2 regions of the Sulfitobacter sp. M13 genome follow, and region 2 is predicted to be linked to the other one. Evidence: riboswitches for the same ligand, from Rfam matches in the RefSeq annotation. Region 2 holds a riboswitch; the other holds the start of a gene.
What was found. A riboswitch is a leader RNA that binds a small molecule or an ion and turns the genes downstream of it on or off. The one in region 2 is predicted to bind thiamine pyrophosphate.
Positions count from the first base shown of each region.

Region 1 (9,579 bases), 1.2 Mb from region 2:
TCGGCTTCCTTGAGCTTGGTTTCGCAGCGTTTCTTGAGCTTGGCACCGCGTTCGTACAGCGAAATGCTTTCGTCCAGCGCCACATCGCCCCGCTCTAGCTGGCCCAGAACCTTTTCCAGTTCCGCCATCGCCGCCTCAAAGCTCATCTCTTCTACCGGAGTATCTGTCATTGCCGTGAATCCCATCAATCAAACTTGGCCCAAACATAGCCCGCCCGCGCTTTGGCTTCCAGTGACCGTGCCGATTTATTGGGCGCAAATTCTCTTGCGCCAATTTTGCGGATCAAACCCCCTGCAGCTAGGGGGCGTCAGTCGGGTGCCAGCATATAGCCCGCGCCGCGTACGGTTTGCAGATAGCGGGGCTGTTTGGGGTTATCTTCGATTTTGCGGCGCAGACGCGTGATCTGCACATCAACCGCGCGTTCCTGCGCCTGCCCGCGGTCGCGGCCTAATTCTTCGACCAGTTTGGACCGGCTGAGCGCCGCCCCCGGCTGGGCGGCAAAAATCCGCATCAGCTGGATTTCGGTGGCGGTCAATCGCACCAGATCGTCGCCCTGCCACAGCTCGCCGCGTTCGATATCATAGCGGATCGCGCCCATCGACAGGACCTTGGGCGCTGCATCTGCGACGCGGGTGTCCGGCATACGGCGCAGGATCGCGTTGATCCGCAGCAGCAGCTCCTTGGGTTCAAACGGTTTGGCAAGGTAATCATCCGCCCCTGCTTCCAGCCCGTCGATGCGGTTTTCCGTCTCGCCCTTGGCGGTCAGCAGCAGGATTGGCGTTTGCATGGTTTCGCGCAGACCACGGGTCAGGCTCAGCCCGTCCTCGCCCGGCATCATCACATCCAACACGATCAGATCAAAATCCAACCCCGCCAGAATGCGCCGTGCATGGGCCGCGTCGCGGGCCGTGGTCACCAGAAAGCCATGCCGCATCAGAAACTTTTGCAACAAAGACCGGATACGTTCGTCATCATCGACGATCAGCAGGTGCGCATCTGCCTCTTTCATGCGCCATTCTCCTTTAGGCGCGTGTAGCTGTGGTGCATTTCAGGGTCCATCATCGCCTCCAGCACGGTGCGGAAACCCGCAACCGCTTCTGGTCCGGCATCGCGGAACGCGCTGCGCATCCGCATCCGTTGTGCATCAGACAATGTCTGTTCGAGCGCGCGCCCTGCGTCGGTCAGATACAAATGCCGCTCCCGCTTGTCGGTTTTTCCCACTTGGCTTTTGACAAGACCATCGGCGATCAACGTGCGCAAGACACGATTAAGGGATTGTTTTGTAACACCCAAAATCCCCAGCAGGTTGTTCACCGTCGTGCCCGGTGCACGGTTGATAAAGTGGATTGCACGGTGGTGTGCGCGACCATAGGCCATGTCCACCAGTATCTTGTCGGGGTCGGCCGTGAAACCACGGTAGGCAAAGAACATCGCCTCGATCCCCTGACGCAGCTGTTCATCCGTTAGGAATAGCAGGTTCTCGCCCGTGTGTGATGATGGGCCGCGTCCGTCCGCCATTGTCGTCTCCCGTTGCTGCGCCAAGAGCTTACGTCAGCGTTGTTGACTTTCCAAGTGTCAAAGGCTATCGAATCCCATGTTTTGCGTAATTATATGTCTGCACGCAGCGGGTTTGACGCAATTTTCATAAACCCCAAGGTGCTTTGAGGAAGGATACATCATGGACGGCGCATATGACGATCGCGACGGCAAAATCTGGTTGGACGGCAAAATGGTCGATTGGCGCGAGGCCAATGTCCATATTCTGACCCATGCCATGCACTATGCGTCATCGGTGTTCGAAGGCGAACGCTGCTACAACGGCAAGATTTTCAAAAGCCGCGAACACTCTGAACGGCTGCGGAAATCGGCAGAGTACCTCGATTTTGAAATCCCCTATTCCGTCGATGAAATCGAGACCGCGAAATACGAAATGCTCAAGGCGAACGGCTGGACCGACGCCTATGTCCGCGCAGTCGCATGGCGCGGCGCGGGACCTGATATGGGTGTTTCGGCGGCGCGCAACCCTGTGCGGCTGGCCATCGCCGGCTGGGAATGGGGCAACTATTATGGCGACGCCAAGATGCAGGGTGCCAAGCTCGACATCTCCAAATGGAAACGCCCCTCGCCCGAGACGATCCCCGTGCACGCCAAAGCGGCTGGTCTGTATATGATCTGCACCACCTCCAAACACGCGGCAGAGGCCAAGGGTTGTTCTGACGCGCTGTTCATGGATTACCGCGGCTATGTGGCCGAAGCGACCGGCGCGAACATCTTTTTCGTAAAGGACGGCGAAGTGCACACGCCGCTGGCCGATTGCTTCCTCAACGGGCTGACACGTCAGACCGTGATCGGGATGCTCAAAGACAAGGGCCTGACCGTGCATGAACGCCACATCATGCCCGAAGAGCTGGAAGGCTTTGAACAGTGCTGGCTGACCGGCACCGCAGCCGAAGTCACGCCCGTCGGCCAGATCGGCGACTACACCTTCGAGGTCGGCGCGCTGACCCGCGAGATTTCGGAAGACTACGAAAAGCTCGTCCGGGCCTGAACCGGCCCGCATACGCAAAACGGCGCGAGGGTTCAGCCCCCGCGCCGTTTTCATTTACGCGATGCGCGTGAACCTAGCGGGTCAGTAAAGCGCGACCGGATTGATCATCGCCTGCACCGTGCCTTTGATCAGCGGCTGTCCCAGCACGAACATGAACTCTTGCACCCCTTCAGCGACCAAGGGGCCCGTGTTCATGGTTTCCAGAATATAGATGCCATTGTCCTTGAGCAGCGTGACGTGACCATAGAACACCTTGTCACCCTCTTTCGGCGGAATGGACTCTAGGCCCCACGTGTCTGCGCCCACGGCCATCGGATTCATCGCTGCGACAAACACCGCGCCTTCGTTATTCAGCCCCGGTTCGGTCGACCCCCACGCGCTTGGGTCGCTTTCCATCATGCCATCGGTCCAACCGGTGTGAAACAGGACGATATCGCCTTCGTTCACAGTGACCTGTTGCGCTTCCATCGCGGCGGTGATCTCTGCCTCGCCGAAATGCTCTCCGGCGGCCAGCACGTCCTTGCCCATATGCTTGGCCATATCAATGATCACAGCGCGCCCGACCAAGGGCGGCACAGCGTGGGTCCCCAATTTTGTCAGGCCGCTGATTGCCGAGATTTCCTTTTCGTCCAGACAGTTATAGTACATCCCGTTTTCCCCGAGATGCCCCAGCCCGTCCAGCTGCGACCCGATTCCGATCCAGGTTTGCAGCAAGTCGTCATTATAGTTGCCTTCATAGCCAAAGGACGACAGTTTTTGCCCACCGTGCTGGTTGGGCTGAACGATTTGCAGGTTCAAAGACCGCGGCGGAAAGGCAGGGGTGTCCGGTCCGATCACGATCCCCAGCGGCATGGATTTGCCTTGTTTGATCAGTTTGGCCGCCTCTAGCGTGCGGGCGTCGCTGATCAGGTTGGCCGATCCCAATTGATCCTCTGCCCCCCATTGCGACGGGGCGCAGTCTTGCGCCCATGCGGCAGTTGCCCCGAAACCGATGGATACGGCAGTAGCAATAATCTTGGTTAATTTCATGTTTCCCTCCCAGAAAGCAGGGCGCGGAACACTCAGGAGACCTGCGATTCCACACCCCAGAGGGTCAGGCTAGCACGAATTGCAATCCTGACACGCATTTTCGCGTGCTGTCAGCTTGGGGTTCCTTGGGGGGTGCTGCTCGCCTTGGACTTGGACCGGTCCAGCCCCAGTTGGCGTTCCCGCCAGATGATCGCGGCACCGCCCGCAATGACCAGACCGGCCCCGATCAGGATCGCAGGTGTCGGGATTTCGCTGAACAACACCCAGCCGATCAGCACCGCGAAAATCATCGAGGCATAGTCGAATGGGGCCAGCATCGACACTGGCCCATAGCGATATGACGCGGTGATCATGATCTGCGACACCCCGCCGATCATGCCCGACAGGATCAACAACGCCGAGACCTGCCAACCGGGATTAACCCACCAAAGCGGCTCCCAATTGATCACCATCCCTGCGGGCAGGGTAAAGAACGAAAGGCAGGTCGCGGTGAGTGAAAAGTAGAACACGATGGCCGCCGTGCTGTCGGTTTGCACCAGACGGCGCACGTGGATCTGGACAAGCGCACGCATGATCGACGCAGCCACCACCATAATCGCGCCCATCATCGCCAGTTGCGACACGCTATCCCCCTCCACGGTGAAGCGGGGGTACAGAACGATCAACACCCCGATCAACCCGATCGCCACAGCGGACAGGCGGAACACACGCACCTGTTCGCCCAATAATATCGCGGCAAAGATCACGGTGAAGAGCGGCGTGGCATAGCCGATAGCCGTCACCTCTGGCAGGGGCAGCAGGCTTAGCCCCGCAAAGGTCAGCGCCATCGCCGTTGTCCCGAAGATACCGCGCCAGACGTGCCCCATCAGGTTGCTTGGCTTTAACCCGTCGCGCAGGTCACCGCGTTGCCACAGCCATAGGATGATCATCGGAAAGGCAAAAAACGACCGGTAGAACACGGCTTGGGCGGCGGGCACGGTGTCCGTCGCGATCTTGATGAGGGCCGCCATGACCGAGAACAGAAAGACCGCCCCCAGTTTAAGGGCGATGGCCCGGCCGGGGCGGTGCTCTGTCGTGGTGCTTTGCATGGCGAATACTTGCGCCTGTGCGTTTCAAGTTGCAAGACCCGGCGTCAACCTGCGCGTGTTATTCCCGCCCATGTGCGGAAAATCCGAGCGTCCTGCGCAACTTAGCCGATGACGCCCTGATTTTCGCCGACCTGACCGCGATGCAGCAGCATATGATCCAGCAGCACACAGGCCATCATCGCCTCGCCCACGGGCACGGCGCGGATACCAACGCACGGATCGTGGCGACCCTTGGTGATGATCTCTGTGTCTTCGCCGGATTTTGTGATCGTTTTGCGCGTGGTCAGGATGCTCGACGTCGGTTTGACCGCGAAACGCAGCACGATGTCTTGGCCGGTGCTGATGCCGCCCAGAATACCGCCCGCATGGTTCGACGAATAGACAGGGCCGTCGGCGCCCATGCTGATCTCGTCTGCGTTCAACTCTCCGGTCAGCATGGCGGCGGGCATGCCTTCGCCGATCTCGACGCCTTTGACGGCGTTGATGCTCATCATCGCTGCGGCCAGATCGGTGTCGAGCTTGCCATAGACCGGCGCGCCAAGGCCCGCGGGCACGCCGCGTGCCGTTATTTCGATGATCGCGCCAACGGACGATCCTGACTTGCGCAGACCGTCCAGATACGCGGCCCAGTCGTCAGCCGCTTTGGCGTCGGGCACCCAGAACGGGTTCTGTTCGATCTGGTCCCAATCAAACGTATCTCGGTCGATTTTATGCGGGCCCATCTGCACCATGTAACCGGTGATCTGCACTTTCGGGGCAATCGCCTTGATCGCCTCGCGGGCGAGTCCGCCTGCGGCCACACGCGACGCGGTTTCACGTGCCGATGACCGCCCGCCGCCGCGATAATCGCGGATGCCGTATTTCTGGAAATACGTGATGTCGGCGTGACCGGGGCGGAACTTGTCCTTGATGTCGCCGTAGTCCTTGGACCGCTGGTCGGTGTTCTCGATCATCAGCTGGATCGGTGTGCCGGTGGTGACGCCTTCGAACACGCCTGACAGGATCCGCACCTCGTCCGCTTCGCGGCGCTGCGTGGTGTATTTGTTCTGGCCGGGTTTGCGCTTGTCCATCCACTGCTGGATCATCTCTTCGGTGATCGTCACACCGGGGGGGCAGCCGTCAACCGTGGCCCCCAAAGCAGGCCCGTGGCTTTCGCCCCAGGTGGTCACGCGGAAAAGATGGCCAAAGCTGTTGATCGACATGGGATGTGCTCCTTTGGCGGTGATCCTTAACGGGGGCAGGACCATGCCTCAAGGGGTTTCACCTTGCGCGTGGGCCACAGGCGTTCTACCGATAAGGCACCTCGGGGGGCCAATAGGCTGAGATGTGCGCGCACGGACCCGTTGAACCTGAACCGGTTAACACCGGCGGAGGGAAGGTCTGGACACACCTCCAACGCTTTCTGACGCCGCATTTTGGAGGATGCCATGAAGTATCTTACACTTGCTGCCACCACACTTTTCGCCACCTCGGCGCTGGCCGATACGCCTGAACTGGTGGTCTATACCTACGATAGCTTTGTCGCCGAATGGGGCCCCGGCCCGGTGATCGAAGCTGCCTTTGAAGCAGAGTGTGCCTGTGATCTGAAATTCGTCGGCATGGGCGATGGCGCGGCGCTGCTGGCGCGGCTCAAGCTGGAAGGCGCGCGTTCTGACGCCGATCTGGTACTGGGGCTTGATACCAGCCTGATCGCGGCGGCCAAGGAAACAGGGTTGTTCGCGACTGCCACAGTTGATGCGGATTACGACCTGCCCGTCACATGGGAGGACGACAGCTTTGCCCCCTACGACTGGGGCTATTTTGCCTTTGTCCATAACGCCGATCTGACACCGCCTGCAAACTTTCGCGCGCTGGCCGACAGTGACCTCAAAATCGTGATCCAAGACCCGCGGTCCTCTACCCCCGGTCTGGGTCTGCTGATGTGGGTCAAGGAGGCTTACGGCGACGAGGCCCCCGCGATCTGGGAAGGTTTGGCGGATAACGTCGTGACCGTGACCAAAGGCTGGTCCGAAGCCTACGGCCTGTTCCTTGAAGGCGAGGCCGACATGGTGCTGAGCTATACCACGTCCCCCGCCTACCACCTGATCGCCGAAGAAGACGCGACCAAAGCCGCCGCCGCCTTTGACGAAGGGCACTACATGCAAATCGAAGTCGTCGGCAAACTGGCGGGCACCGACCAGCCCGCGCTGGCCGATCAATTCATGCAGTTCATGGTATCTGACGCCGCGCAATCTGTGCTGCCCACGACCAACTGGATGTACCCCGCCGTTACGCCCCAAGGGGGTCTGCCAGAGGGTTTCGACCAGTTGATCCAGCCGGGCAAGGCGCTGTTGATCCCGAACGATGACGTGCCCGCCCTGCGCGAGGAAGCATTGGCCGAATGGCTTTCCGCTCTCTCGCAATAAGCACCAAGTCCGGCATCAGCGCCGCCCTTTTTGTGGCAGCGCTGATCCTTGTTGCGGTAGTGGCCGTGCTGTGGCGGGCCGAGTTCGGCAGCGGGCTTGGCCCCGCCGATTGGGCCGCGATCCGGTTTACCGTGCTACAAGCCGTGCTTTCTGCGCTGCTTTCTACCGCGCTGGCGATCCCTGTGGCCCGTGCGCTGGCGCGGCGGCGCTTTGTCGGGCGCGGGCTGCTGGTGACGCTGCTTGGGGCGCCCTTTATCCTGCCGGTGATCGTCGCCGTGCTGGGGGTGCTTGCGGTGTTTGGCCGCGCGGGCTGGCTGAATGCGGGTCTGGCGCTGGTCGGACTGTCCGGCATCTCTATCTACGGGCTGCACGGAGTCGTGCTGGCACATGTCTTCTTTAACCTGCCACTGGCAACGCGACTGCTGTTGCAGGCGTGGCAAACCGTGCCCGCTGAGCGTTTCCGGCTGGCAGCGCAGCTTGACCTTACCCCCCGCGCCGTGTTCCGCAGCATTGAACTGCCCCTGCTCCGCCAGATCCTGCCCGGCACAGCGGCGTTGATCTTTGTGATCTGCCTGACCAGTTTTGCCGTGGCCCTGACACTGGGCGGCGGCCCCCGTGCCACCACGATCGAGCTGGCAATCTATCAAGCGTTCCGTTTCGACTTTGACCTGAACCGCGCGGCACTGCTGTCGCTGGTGCAGCTTGGCCTTGCCGGTAGCACAGCGGCGCTGGCGTTGTGGATCATCCCCGTCATCAGTCTGGGGGGCGGGCAGGACCGCCCGCTACAACGGTGGGATGCACGCGGCGGGCTGCAACGGGGGCTGGATGCGCTGTTCATCACACTGGCGGCGGGGTTTTTGTTGTTGCCACTGGCCTCGGTCGTGCTGCGAGGGGTGATCGGTCTGCCGCAGATGCCTGTCAGCGTATGGCAGGCAGCGGGAACCTCTGTCACCGTGGCGTTGATCAGCGTGGGGGTGTTGCTGGTGCTTGCCCTGCCCCTCGCGGGCTGGATTGCAACCCGCGCCCGCGGCGGCATAGAGGCAGTGGGCCTGTTGGGTCTTGCCGCATCGCCGCTGATGATCGGCACCGGCTGGTTCATTCTGATCAACCCTGTCGCCAGCCCTTTTGCGCTGGCCTTGCCCGTGACGGCGCTGGTCAATGCGCTGATGGCCCTACCCTTTGCTCTACGAATTCTGGTGCCCCGCCTGCGCGACACGGTTCAGGTTTACGGCAGGCAGGCGCAAATGTTAGGGCTGCGCGGTTGGCCTCTTTGGCGTAGGCTGATCATGCCACGGCTGCGCCCGCAGATCGGATTTGCCGCAGGGTTGACCGGTGCGCTGTCGATGGGCGATCTGGGGGTCATCGCCTTGTTCGCTGACCCTGACAGTGCGACCCTACCGCTACAAATGTACCGGCTGATGGGGGCCTACCGGATGGAGGCCGCCGCCGGTGCGGCACTGATCCTGTTGGCGTTATCGCTCGGGATTTTCTGGATATTCGACAAGGGAGGGCGCTGGCATGCTGACGCTTGAGACCGCGCAGATCACCCAAGGCAGCTTTGCCTTGCACGCCGACCTGACCATTGCGCCCGCGCAAACCTATGCGGTGATCGGCCCCTCGGGGGCGGGGAAATCGACACTGCTGGGGGCGCTTTGCGGATTTATACCGTTGAGCAAGGGCAAGCTGCTCTGGCAGGGCGCGGACATCACCCACGCCGCCCCCGGCGCGCGACCCATAACGATGCTGTTTCAGGACAACAACCTGTTTCCCCACCTCAGCGTCTTGCAGAATGTCGGCCTTGGCCTGCGCCCCGACCTGCGGCTGCGCAGCGCCGAACAATCCCGCGTAGAAGATGCGCTTGCACGGGTCGGGCTGCAGGATATGGCAACACGCAAACCTGCGGAACTGTCGGGCGGGCAGCAAAGCCGTGTGGCGCTGGCGCGTGTGCTGGTACAGGCGCGCCCGCTGGTGTTACTGGATGAACCCTTTGCCGCACTTGGTCCTGCCCTGCGCAACGATATGCTTGATCTGGTGGCAGAGCTGGCCGCAGAAACCGGCGCAGCGCTGATCATGGTGACCCACGCCCCCGAAGACGTGCGCCGTATCGCGGATCAGGTGATCTTTGTCGAAGGCGGCACTGCGCAGGCACCGCAGCCCGCTGCAGCACTTATGGATAATCCGCCCGACGCGCTGCGTGCCTATCTTGGGTGATCAGAACACAATGGTGTAAAAGCTCAACGACGTGATCAGGATCATCAGATAGCCGAGCAGCACATAGAGCCCGTCGCGGGTAAACAGGCCAAAGGCAAATAGCGCCACAGTGCCGCCGCCAAGCGAAGAGGCGAAGGGTACGAATTCCAGCAACGGCCAAGCGACCGGCATAACCACGCAAGTAACCAAAGTCAGCAGCCGCATCGGCCCCGTGGTCAGGAACTGAAGCCGCTTGCCCGAGTGACGGTCGAAAAACGCCGCGGGCTTGCGCAGCCACTTGACCCCGAACTGCAATCTC
Region 1 covers NZ_CM130281.1:579,162-588,740, reverse strand. The annotation lists gene ACVBAU_RS02700 (exodeoxyribonuclease VII small subunit) at 1-170, opposite strand, end outside; gene ACVBAU_RS02695 (response regulator) at 308-1,009, opposite strand; gene ACVBAU_RS02690 (MarR family winged helix-turn-helix transcriptional regulator) at 1,006-1,518, opposite strand; gene ACVBAU_RS02685 (branched-chain amino acid aminotransferase) at 1,679-2,548, shown strand; gene ACVBAU_RS02680 (cyclase family protein) at 2,630-3,577, opposite strand; gene ACVBAU_RS02675 (DMT family transporter) at 3,688-4,665, opposite strand; gene aroC (chorismate synthase) at 4,767-5,867, opposite strand; TPP riboswitch at 5,960-6,058, shown strand; gene thiB (thiamine ABC transporter substrate binding subunit) at 6,093-7,070, shown strand; gene ACVBAU_RS02660 (thiamine/thiamine pyrophosphate ABC transporter permease ThiP) at 7,046-8,602, shown strand; gene ACVBAU_RS02655 (thiamine ABC transporter ATP-binding protein) at 8,589-9,281, shown strand; gene ACVBAU_RS02650 (exopolysaccharide biosynthesis protein) at 9,282-9,579, opposite strand, start outside.
Region 1: another riboswitch for thiamine pyrophosphate. It lies ahead of thiB (thiamine ABC transporter substrate binding subunit); the one in region 2 lies ahead of thiD (bifunctional hydroxymethylpyrimidine kinase/phosphomethylpyrimidine kinase).

Region 2 (9,579 bases):
CGCGGGGGCTTCGATTGCGTTGAACAGCGCGGCTTCGTTGATACCCGCCGCGGCACAGGTGCGAATGTGCAGTGCCATCTCATGATTGACCAGTGCATCGACCGTGGTGGCGCAGGTCTTCATCTCTTCCAGCGTCTCGGACTTGACCACGGCCATGGACCAGGCGCGGGCGAAATGCACAAGGAAAACATAGTCCTGGATCAAGTAGCTCACGAAGCACCGGCGCGGCAGAGTGCCGTCGCGCAACCCTTCAACGAAAGGATGATGCGTGTAGCCCTGCCAGTCCTCTGCTGCCGCTCCGCGCCAATGCGCGAAGCTGCCGCCATAGTCCGGCGCGGTCATGGGGCGGTCACATCAATGGCGATGGTCGACACAGGCAATACCTCGGGGATCAGTCCCGCGTCGTGCAAGAACGTCTCGAATGTGGCGTAGCGTCCGACATCCATCGCGGTGGGACGCAGCGCAAAGCGCGGCAGCGTATCTTTCCATGCGCGGGCGTTCAGCTCGTCCTGCAAGTCGGCCGAGGTGGCGGCGAAGATCTCCCAGCTTTCGTCGGGGTGGTTCACGATATACTGCGTCGCTTTCTCTGTGGCTGCCAGAAACCGTGCGATCATGTCTTTGTCCATCGTGTCGCGGTTGGCGACGTAGATCAGCTCGTCGTAAGGGGGCAGCCCTTCTTCCTCGACGTAGAAACAGGTGCCATCGACGCCTTCGATATCCATCTGGTTCAGCTCGAAATTGCGGAACGCACCGATGACGGCGTCGACCTGACCGGACATCAGAGACGGCGACAGCGACCAGTTCACGTTGACCAGCTCCACATCTTCCAGCGACAGCCCGTGATGGGTCAGGATCGCGCCGAGCACCGCTTCTTCAACACCGCCAACAGAGAACCCGACCTTTTTACCCGCCAAATCGGCCGGAGACGAAATGGGTCCGTCCGTCAACGCCAGCAGGCAGTTCAGCGGTGTGGCGACCAGCGTGCCGACCCGTTGTAGCGGTAAGCCTTCGTGGATCTGTAGATGCAGCTGCGGCTGGTAAGAAATCGCGAGGTCCGCCTTGCCCGCAGCGACCATCTTGGGCGGGTCGGACGGGTCTGCGGGGGCGATGACGTCGACCTTCAGGTCTTGTTCGGCGAAATACCCTTTTTCCTGCGCGACGATGATCGGCCCGTGGTCCGGGTTCACGAACCAGTCCAGCAGAAGCGTCATCTCGTCTTGGGCCAGAGCAGGGCCAGAGGTCAGTGCGAGTGCAGCCAGAATATTACATATTTTCATTGGTTTTTCCTTTCAAAGGGGATGGTTCGCCCATGGCGAGCAGGGAAACGGGGCCGTTCCAGTAGGTGGCCAGATGGGTCGCAGCCTGCCACGCGCGCAAACCAGACCGGCAAGCGATCACCGCGCGGGTCTGGTGCGAGGGGCGGGGGGTATCTCGGGTAAAATCGGGCAGGGTGATGCGCAGCGCAGTCGGGGTTGCGGCTGTTGGGGCTTCGCCTTGGCCGCGCAGGTCCACGACCCAATCGCTCGTGCGGATTTGGGACGGCGCGATAAAGCTAAAGCCGTGATCGGGTTCTGGCGCGGTGTCGAAGCGAAAGCCGCCAAAGCGGTAGGACGCGAGGTCAAAGCTGACCAATTGTCCCAACGGCGACGGCGACAATCCCAGAATACACGCTAGGGTCATCTGCGCCTGCGCCGCGCCGACCATGGCAACGACCGGCCCCATGACCCCTGCCGTGTCGCAGCTGGCAGCGCGGTCGGGTAGGTCGGGAAACACCGCCCGCAGCGACGGCGCACCGCCACAGAACCCGCCGACATAGCCCCCGAACCCCAACGCCGAGGCGCTGATCAGGGGCAGACCCGCCTGAAGGCAGTGATCTGAGAGCACATAACTGGTCGCAAAACTGTCGGCGCAATCCAACACCAACGTGGCATCTTGGGTGAGCGTCGCGACATTGTCCGGTGCAAGGGGCACAGCATGGCACACAACCGTACAGCTGCTGTTGCGTGCGGTCATGGCGCGGGCGGCGACGGTGACTTTGGCGGTGCCGATATCGGCCTCGGTGAACAGTGTCTGTCGGTGCAGGTTTGACAGCGTCACATGATCGCCATCGATCAAGGTGATATGCCCCACACCGGCACCCGCAAGCAGCGGCAGCACCGGCGCGGCCAGCCCGCCCGCGCCAACCACGACCACACGCGCAGCCGCCAGCGCCTGCTGGCCTGTCGTGCCCACCTCTGGCAGGATCGTCTGCCGGTCGTAACGGGTCATCGTGTGGCCCTCAGCCAATCGGCGATGCGACCTTCGGGGTTGGCGTGCAGGGTGATGTCGGTCACCGCCGCGACGCTATCGGCACCGGCGTCAAAGGCTCCGGCTGCGCGGGCGACGGACATGCCGCCGATTGCCACCAGCGGGGTCTGCCCGACCAGATCGCGCCAGTCACGCAGACGGTCCAGCCCCTGTTCGTGCCACTTCATTTTTTTCAGGATCGTCGGATAGATGGGACCAAGAGCGATATATTCGGGGCGCAGGTCGAGGGCACGGGCCAGCTCTGCCTTGTCGTGGGTACTGACCCCAAGACGCGCACCAGCGTCGCGGATGGCAGACAGGTCTGCGGTATCCAGATCCTCCTGACCCAGATGGATAAAATCGCAGCCTTCCTCTAGCGCGATCTGCCAGTGATCGTTGATAACCAAGGTGCAGTCATGTGCCGCGCAGATCGCTTTGGCCTGCCGGATTTCACGGCGTAGCATGGGGGCGGCTGTGTCCTTTATCCGAAGCTGCACCAGCTTGATCCCCAGCGGCACCAGTCGGTCCAGCCATGCCGCACTGTCGAAAATCGGATAGAAACGGTCGAGGCTCATTCCAGAAACGCCTTTCCGATCAACGGAGTCGAGGGCGCGGCCATATCGCGGGGCGGCATCGGGTCGGCGTCGGCGGCAAGCTGTCCGGCGCGGATCGCGGTGGCAAAAGCTTCGGCCATGGCGGCGGGATCACCTGCATTGGCGACAGCGGTGTTCAGCAGCACCGCATCAAACCCCAGTTCCATCGCCTGTGCCGCGTGCGAAGGCAGGCCGATGCCCGCGTCGATCACCAGCGGCACGTCGGGGAAATGCGCGCGCATGGCACGCAGCCCAAAGACGTTGTTCAGCCCCATGCCCGACCCGATGGGCGCGCCCCAGGGCATCAACACTTCGCAACCCGCCCGCAAAAGTTTGTCCGCGACCACAAGGTCTTCGGTGGTGTAGGGAAAGACCTGAAACCCGTCCTCGGTCAGAATGCGCGCGGCCTCGACCAAACCAAAAACATCCGGTTGCAACGTGTCTTCTTCGCCGATGACTTCAAGCTTGATCCATCGGGTATCAAAGACCTCGCGTGCCATATGGGCGGTGGTGACGGCTTCCTTGACGCTGTGGCAGCCGGCGGTGTTGGGCAATACATGCACATCAAGCGCGCGGATCAGCTCCCAGAAATCCTGACCGGCGCGATCCCGCCCGCTTTCGCGGCGCAGGGATACCGTTGCCACCGCCGCACCGCTGCGGGCAAAGGCGTCGGACAGCACTTTGGGCGACGGGTATTGCGCGGTGCCCAGCATCAGACCATTGGCAAGCGTTTCGCCGTAGAAACTGCGCATCTCAACCTCCCTGCATGGGGGCGAGCACTTCGATGTTGTCGCCTGAGTTAAGGGGATGCGTCGCGCGCAGCGTGGCTGGGACAAAGCTGCCGTTCACGGCCGTGGCGACCTTGGCCCCGCCAAATCCTTCGGCCTCAAGCAAGGCGGCAAGAGTGGTCGCGTCGCTGTCGATCGGGGCACCGTTAAGCTGTAGTTTCATGGAATATCTCCGGTGTTTTGGCGTCAAGGATCAGGTCGGCCACCATCGTTGCCAGCGCGGGGGCCAGCAGAAAACCGTGGCGATAAAGGCCATTGGCGCGGATCAGATTGCCCTGCCGTTCGATGCGCGGCAGGTTGTCGGGAAAGGCGGGGCGGCTGTCGACGCCGATCTCGAGGATCTCGGCCTCGCCAAAAGCGGGCGACAGCGCGTAGGCCGCGCTTAGCAGTTCCAGCACAGACCGGACGCTGGCGTGACAGCCTGCGCGGCCTTCGACCATCGTGGCCCCCAGCATGTAAACACCGTCCCCCCGCGGCACGAGGTAAATTGGCACACGCGGGTGCAGCACGCGAATAGGGCGGTTGATGGAGACGTCGGGGCAGGACAGCAGCGCCATCTCACCCTTCACCCCACGCAACGCGGGCATATCGGCGCGTGCATGGTAGCCTCGGCAGTCGATCACCAACCCGTCTTTCGCGCGCGCATCCGGGTCGGCTTCGCATTGTTCGAAGGTGGCCCCGTCGGCGACCAGTCCGCGCCACAGCTCTGCCAGCGCAGTGCGGGGGGACAGATGAGCTTCGTCCTCGAAAAACAGGCCCTTGGCAAAGCGATCGCCCAGATCGGGCTCAAGCGCTTCGATCTCTGTGGTGGTCAAAGTTTTATGGCTATCCGTGCGTCGCGCAAAGCGCGTCAGATCACTTGTGTCCCGCGCTGGCGAGACGACAAGCGAGCCGCAGCGCTGGAGGGACGTCGTATGCTGCGCCCACCAGTCCGCCGCTTGTTGACCGAGCCGCACCACGGGTTCTTCGGCGCTTTCACCTTCGCAATAGGGGGCGAGCATCCCACCCGCCCACCACGAACACCCCTGCGGGCCGGGCTGGTTGGCACGGTCGATCAGATGCACGCGGGCCCCGCGATCCAGAAGGACGCGCGCGATGCACAGCCCTGCCACGCCTGCGCCGATGACGGTGATGCGGGTCATGGCCAGATCGCGTGAAAATGGTGCACGGGGCCGTGGCCGGTACCGATAGAAAGACGGTCGGCGGCGCGGATAGCCTCGTGGAGATAGCTATGGGCCGCCTGTACCGCGATGGCCAAGGGGGCGCCATGCGCGAGCTGTGCGGCGATGGCAGCGGCGTAGCTGCAACCCGTCCCATGGGTGTTGCGCGTGTCGATGCGCGGTGCAGACAGCCATGCAACACCCTGCGCGGTGACAAGCGCGTCGCTACAGATGTCGCCCGCGCCATGTCCGCCTTTCATCAGTACTGCTTTAGGCCCCATATCAAGCAGACATCGAGCCTGCGCTACCATCTGGTCAGCGGTGGTGGCTTCGGGCTGGTTCAGCAGGCGGGCGGCTTCGGGCAGGTTGGGGGTCAGCAGATCGGCGCCTGGCAGGATATAAGTAATCAGCGCTGCGACGGCTTGGTCCTGCAACAGCGCATCACCGGATTTAGCGATCATCACCGGATCAACCACGACGGCCCCTTTGAAACCGACTAGCGCCTGTGCCACCGCCTGAATGATCTGGGGCGAAAAAAGCATCCCCAGTTTGATCGACTGCACATCCAGATCCGACAGCACGGCGTCGATCTGGGCCGACACAATCTGGGCGGGGATTTCATGAACGGCGCTGACGGTACGGGTGTTTTGCGCGGTGACGGCGGTGATCACGCTGGCGGCATAAACACCATTGGCCGACATCGCCTTGATATCCGCCTGAATGCCGGCGCCGCCGCCGCTGTCCGAACCGGCGATGGTTAGGGAAATGGGGGTCTTCTTGGTCACGTGTTCGCCTCTCAGTGGCGGACAAACGGACGCAAGAATGAGCTTTGCGATATCGACACCAGGCCGCTGCACAAAGATACCCGTTCCCTACGCCGGTATTGCCCGGATCAGGTTCGACGGGTCGGTGCTTGCACCTCTCAGCCCCAAAGGGCACCCCGACGGATAGATGTTAATGCTGCTGCCCAAATGAGGGGCGAACAGCGTCGTTGCCTTAGGCGTAGCCAAGTTCACCGATCGGTGCAAGCTGCAAAATATTCGACCGATAGTGGCGTTTATTTGGGCAAAATCCGGCCTGTTTCGACAGCTCTCCTGACGCTTGTCAGTCGAAATAACACCTCGTAACCCAAAGCAACGTAACGTAACGAAGCCCATATTCGACGCCGTTAACCCTTTGGCATCAGCAAGCTAAGGCGGTTTGCCAAAAACCCATGCCTCGCTGCGGTATCAAGTTCTGTTCTGCGGTATTGGCATCGAAATATCTAACCCCTAGGCTGTTAAATAGATTGAGTCGGACAACCTCGGGAGGAGGGAGTTCGGCACTCGGGAGGACGCGTTTTTTTGCCCGTTCAGCGGGTCATACCGAACGCGTTACGTTGAGCATTGGGAGGTGCCGCGTGACATCTGCATATTCTGCGGCAGCCGTGATGCGGCAATCCCGAACAATCCAAAGATGAAAAACAGGGAGAGAAACCACATGAAAAATATGACACGTTTTGCCAAGGCCGCCGTCGGGTCTATCGCCGTATCCATGGCGCTTTCCGGTGCTGCTATGGCGCAAGACTATGAATGGCCGCGCCTGCTGGTGATCGCCACGCCGGGTACGTCGACGGGCAGCTTTGCCTCGACCAACGGCTGGGGGCCCACGCTGCAAAAAGAAACCGGCACGACCGTTCGGATTGTACCCGAAGACAGCGAACCCATGCGCTACAAGCGTCTGACCGACCGCGAGGATGTCGCAATTGCCTCTGTCTCGGCGTCGGAAATGGCGTTGCAGGCGGAAGGGGTCGGCGGCTATGCCTCGGCCAAACCAATGCCGCAACGCATCATGTGGCACCATAACGATACGCCGTGGGGCTTTGTTGTGGCCGGGGATTCCGATCTGCAAACCCTTGAAGACATTGGTAAAGGCGGCGTGCGCGTCACATCCGGCGTTTTCTCGCCCGCGATTGTGGCCGCGATCACCAAAGCTTTGCCCGCGTTTATCGGCATGACACCAGAGGAAGCGCAAGAAAAGATCGAGTTCGTTCCTGCCTCAAGCTACAGTGAAAACTGCCGCTCGGTCGTCGAAGGTAAATCTGACGTTGCCTATTGTTCGCCGATCTCCTCGGTCCTGTCCGAGATGGAAGGCGCGCCGGGCAGCATTCGCTGGCTGCCGATGGATCCTGCCAACAAAGAGGGCTGGGACGGCTATCTGAGCCACCGCCCCATGACCATCCCGTCGAAGATGTCCATGGGCGTAAGCACCGCCAAAGGCGTTGATTCCATGACATCGAACTTTGTCTACGCCGTGCCGGTCACGGCAGACGAGGACTTCGTTTACAACATGGCGAAATGGATCGATGAATCCCACGACAACTACAAAGGATCGCATGCGTTGGCGACCCGTATGTCGATCGAGCATTTCCGCAACTTCCTGGATGCCAACCCGATCCCGGTGCATGAGGGCACGGTGAAATACCTGCGCGAAATCGGCCAGTGGACCGAAGAAGACGATACCTGGAACACCGCAGCCATCGAAAAGATGGACGCCTGGATCGCCGCGCGTAACGCCGGCATGAAAGAAGCGATGGAACAGGGCGTCGAGATGAACTTTGAGAACCAGGAATACCTCGACATTCTGGCCAAGCACACCGACGGCCTCGAGCCTTTCCGCTCGCGTCTGTAACGCCACCGGACCGACAAAAGGACGGAGTGGTACCGCTGCTCCGTCCTCTTAAAGATATCGCATAAGCGGCTTTAATTGCAGGATTTTCCATGTCAGCGACTCATCAACAACCAGCGGCTGAAGCGGCTGTCGATCCCGCGTCAGAGACGACGCGCCTAGGGGGATTATTTTCATTCACCAGCATTGCTTTTGTGGTGCTGTGTACCTTTGGCCTCGGGTTGGGGCTGGCCTATGTGTTTGGCGTGCCCATTGGCGGGCGGCGCCTGATTGAGGGGCAGTATTACTGGGTCTTTATCGGCACTTTCCTTGCCGCGGCCTATATTGCGCTGCCGGCAAAGCAATCGCACACAAGCGTGCCTATCTATGACATCGTGGCGGCCGCCGTGGGCTTTGGCATCTGCATGTGGTTCTCCATGTACGCATGGGAGATCGTTCAGGCGGGCTGGACCAACTTTTACGCCGGTGTGGTGTTGTGGCTGCTGATGCTCGAGATCGCGCGGCGGTCGGGAGGCGTGCCGTTCTTGTTGGTGGTCCTTATCCTTGGACTCTACCCACTGGTCGCAGATTATTTCCCGGGGCTCCTTATGGGCATCCCCTATACGTTCGAACGCATGATCGAAGCGCATGTCTTTCGCACCGAAGGCCTGATGGGCATCACGACCAAGATCGTGGCCGAGATCGTGCTGGGCTTTCTGGTCTTTGCGGGCGTGTTGATTGCGACGGGAGCGGGGCAGTTCTTTATTGATCTCGCCAATGCGGGCTTTGGCAAATACCGCGGTGGCCCTGCGAAAGTGTCTATCGTGGCCAGCGCCTTTTTCGGGTCGCTGTCGGGGTCGATTTTCTCCAACATCGCGGGCACCGGGTCGATCACTATTCCAACTATGAAAAAGGTCGGCTACCCGGCCCATTACGCCGGCGCAATCGAGGCATGTGCCTCGACTGGCGGTGTGGTGATGCCGCCGGTGATGGGGGCGATTGCCTTTGTCATGGCGATCACCATCGGGGTGGATTACGCGACCGTGATGATTGCTGCGATCCTGCCGTCGGCGCTGTTCTATTTCGGTCTGATCCTGCAGGTTGACGCCTATGCCGCGCGCAAAGGGCTTGTGGGAATGAAACCCGAACACCTGCCTTCTGCCCGCGAGGTAATGAAGCGTGGCTGGCCGTTCCTGCTGGTCATGATCTTTCTGGTCTGGGGTCTGCTGTATATGCGGTGGGAATACTATGCCCCGTGGTACGCCAGTGCCCTGATGATCGCGCTAAGCTTCCTGCAGCGTGAAACCATGATGACACCGGCGCGTATTTTTGAAACCCTGCGCCAAGTCGGCACGCTGGTCACGCAAACGGCGGCGATCATTCTGCCGATTGCCTTTGTTGTCAGCGCGTTGACGATCACGGGCGTCACGGGGTCGATGACATCGGGTCTGGTCGCCTTAGGCGGGGATAACGTCTATCTTGTGATCGCGCTTGGGGTTTTGGCCTGCTTTATCATGGGGATGGCGGGGCTGGCGATTGTGGCCTACATCTTCCTTGCGGTCACGCTTGCGCCTGCGATCATCGAAATCGGCGGGCTGAACACCGTCGCGGTGCACTTCTTTATCGTCTACTACGCGATGCTGTCGGTGATCACGCCTCCCGTTGGCGCTGCGGCGTTTCTTGCGGCGACCATTGCGGGGGCCAAGCCGATGCTGACGTCCTTTACCGCGATGCGGCTTGGGGTTGTGATCTACTTTGTGCCGCTGTTCTTCCTGTTCCAGCCTGCGCTGGTGTTGCAGGGGGACCTGACGCCGCTGATCTATGTGCTGCCGTCGATCATCATTGGCATCACGCTGCTGTCCGGCGGGCTAGAAGGCTATCTGCTGGGCGTCGGCATGGTGCGGCCTTGGCTGCGTCTGCCGCTGGGGATCGCGGGGTTTGCGTTCAGCTTTCCCGGCCTGTTGACGACGCTGATTGGCGGCGTCGCGTCGGCCCTGATCGTCGCGGTGATCTGGCGTGACAACCGCAACGGCGTGGTTGCAGTGCCTTGAAACAGGGCGCGCGGGGGGTGACCTCGCGCGCCGTCCCTTATGAGGTTTGGGTCGG
Region 2 covers NZ_CM130281.1:1,812,288-1,821,866, forward strand. The annotation lists gene tenA (thiaminase II) at 1-342, opposite strand, end outside; gene ACVBAU_RS08680 (ABC transporter substrate-binding protein) at 339-1,277, opposite strand; gene ACVBAU_RS08685 (ThiF family adenylyltransferase) at 1,264-2,268, opposite strand; gene ACVBAU_RS08690 (thiamine phosphate synthase) at 2,265-2,861, opposite strand; gene ACVBAU_RS08695 (thiazole synthase) at 2,858-3,631, opposite strand; gene thiS (sulfur carrier protein ThiS) at 3,633-3,830, opposite strand; gene ACVBAU_RS08705 (FAD-dependent oxidoreductase) at 3,814-4,809, opposite strand; gene thiD (bifunctional hydroxymethylpyrimidine kinase/phosphomethylpyrimidine kinase) at 4,806-5,612, opposite strand; TPP riboswitch at 5,680-5,780, opposite strand; gene ACVBAU_RS08715 (TAXI family TRAP transporter solute-binding subunit) at 6,307-7,497, shown strand; gene ACVBAU_RS08720 (TRAP transporter permease) at 7,587-9,524, shown strand; gene arsJ (organoarsenical effux MFS transporter ArsJ) at 9,562-9,579, opposite strand, start outside.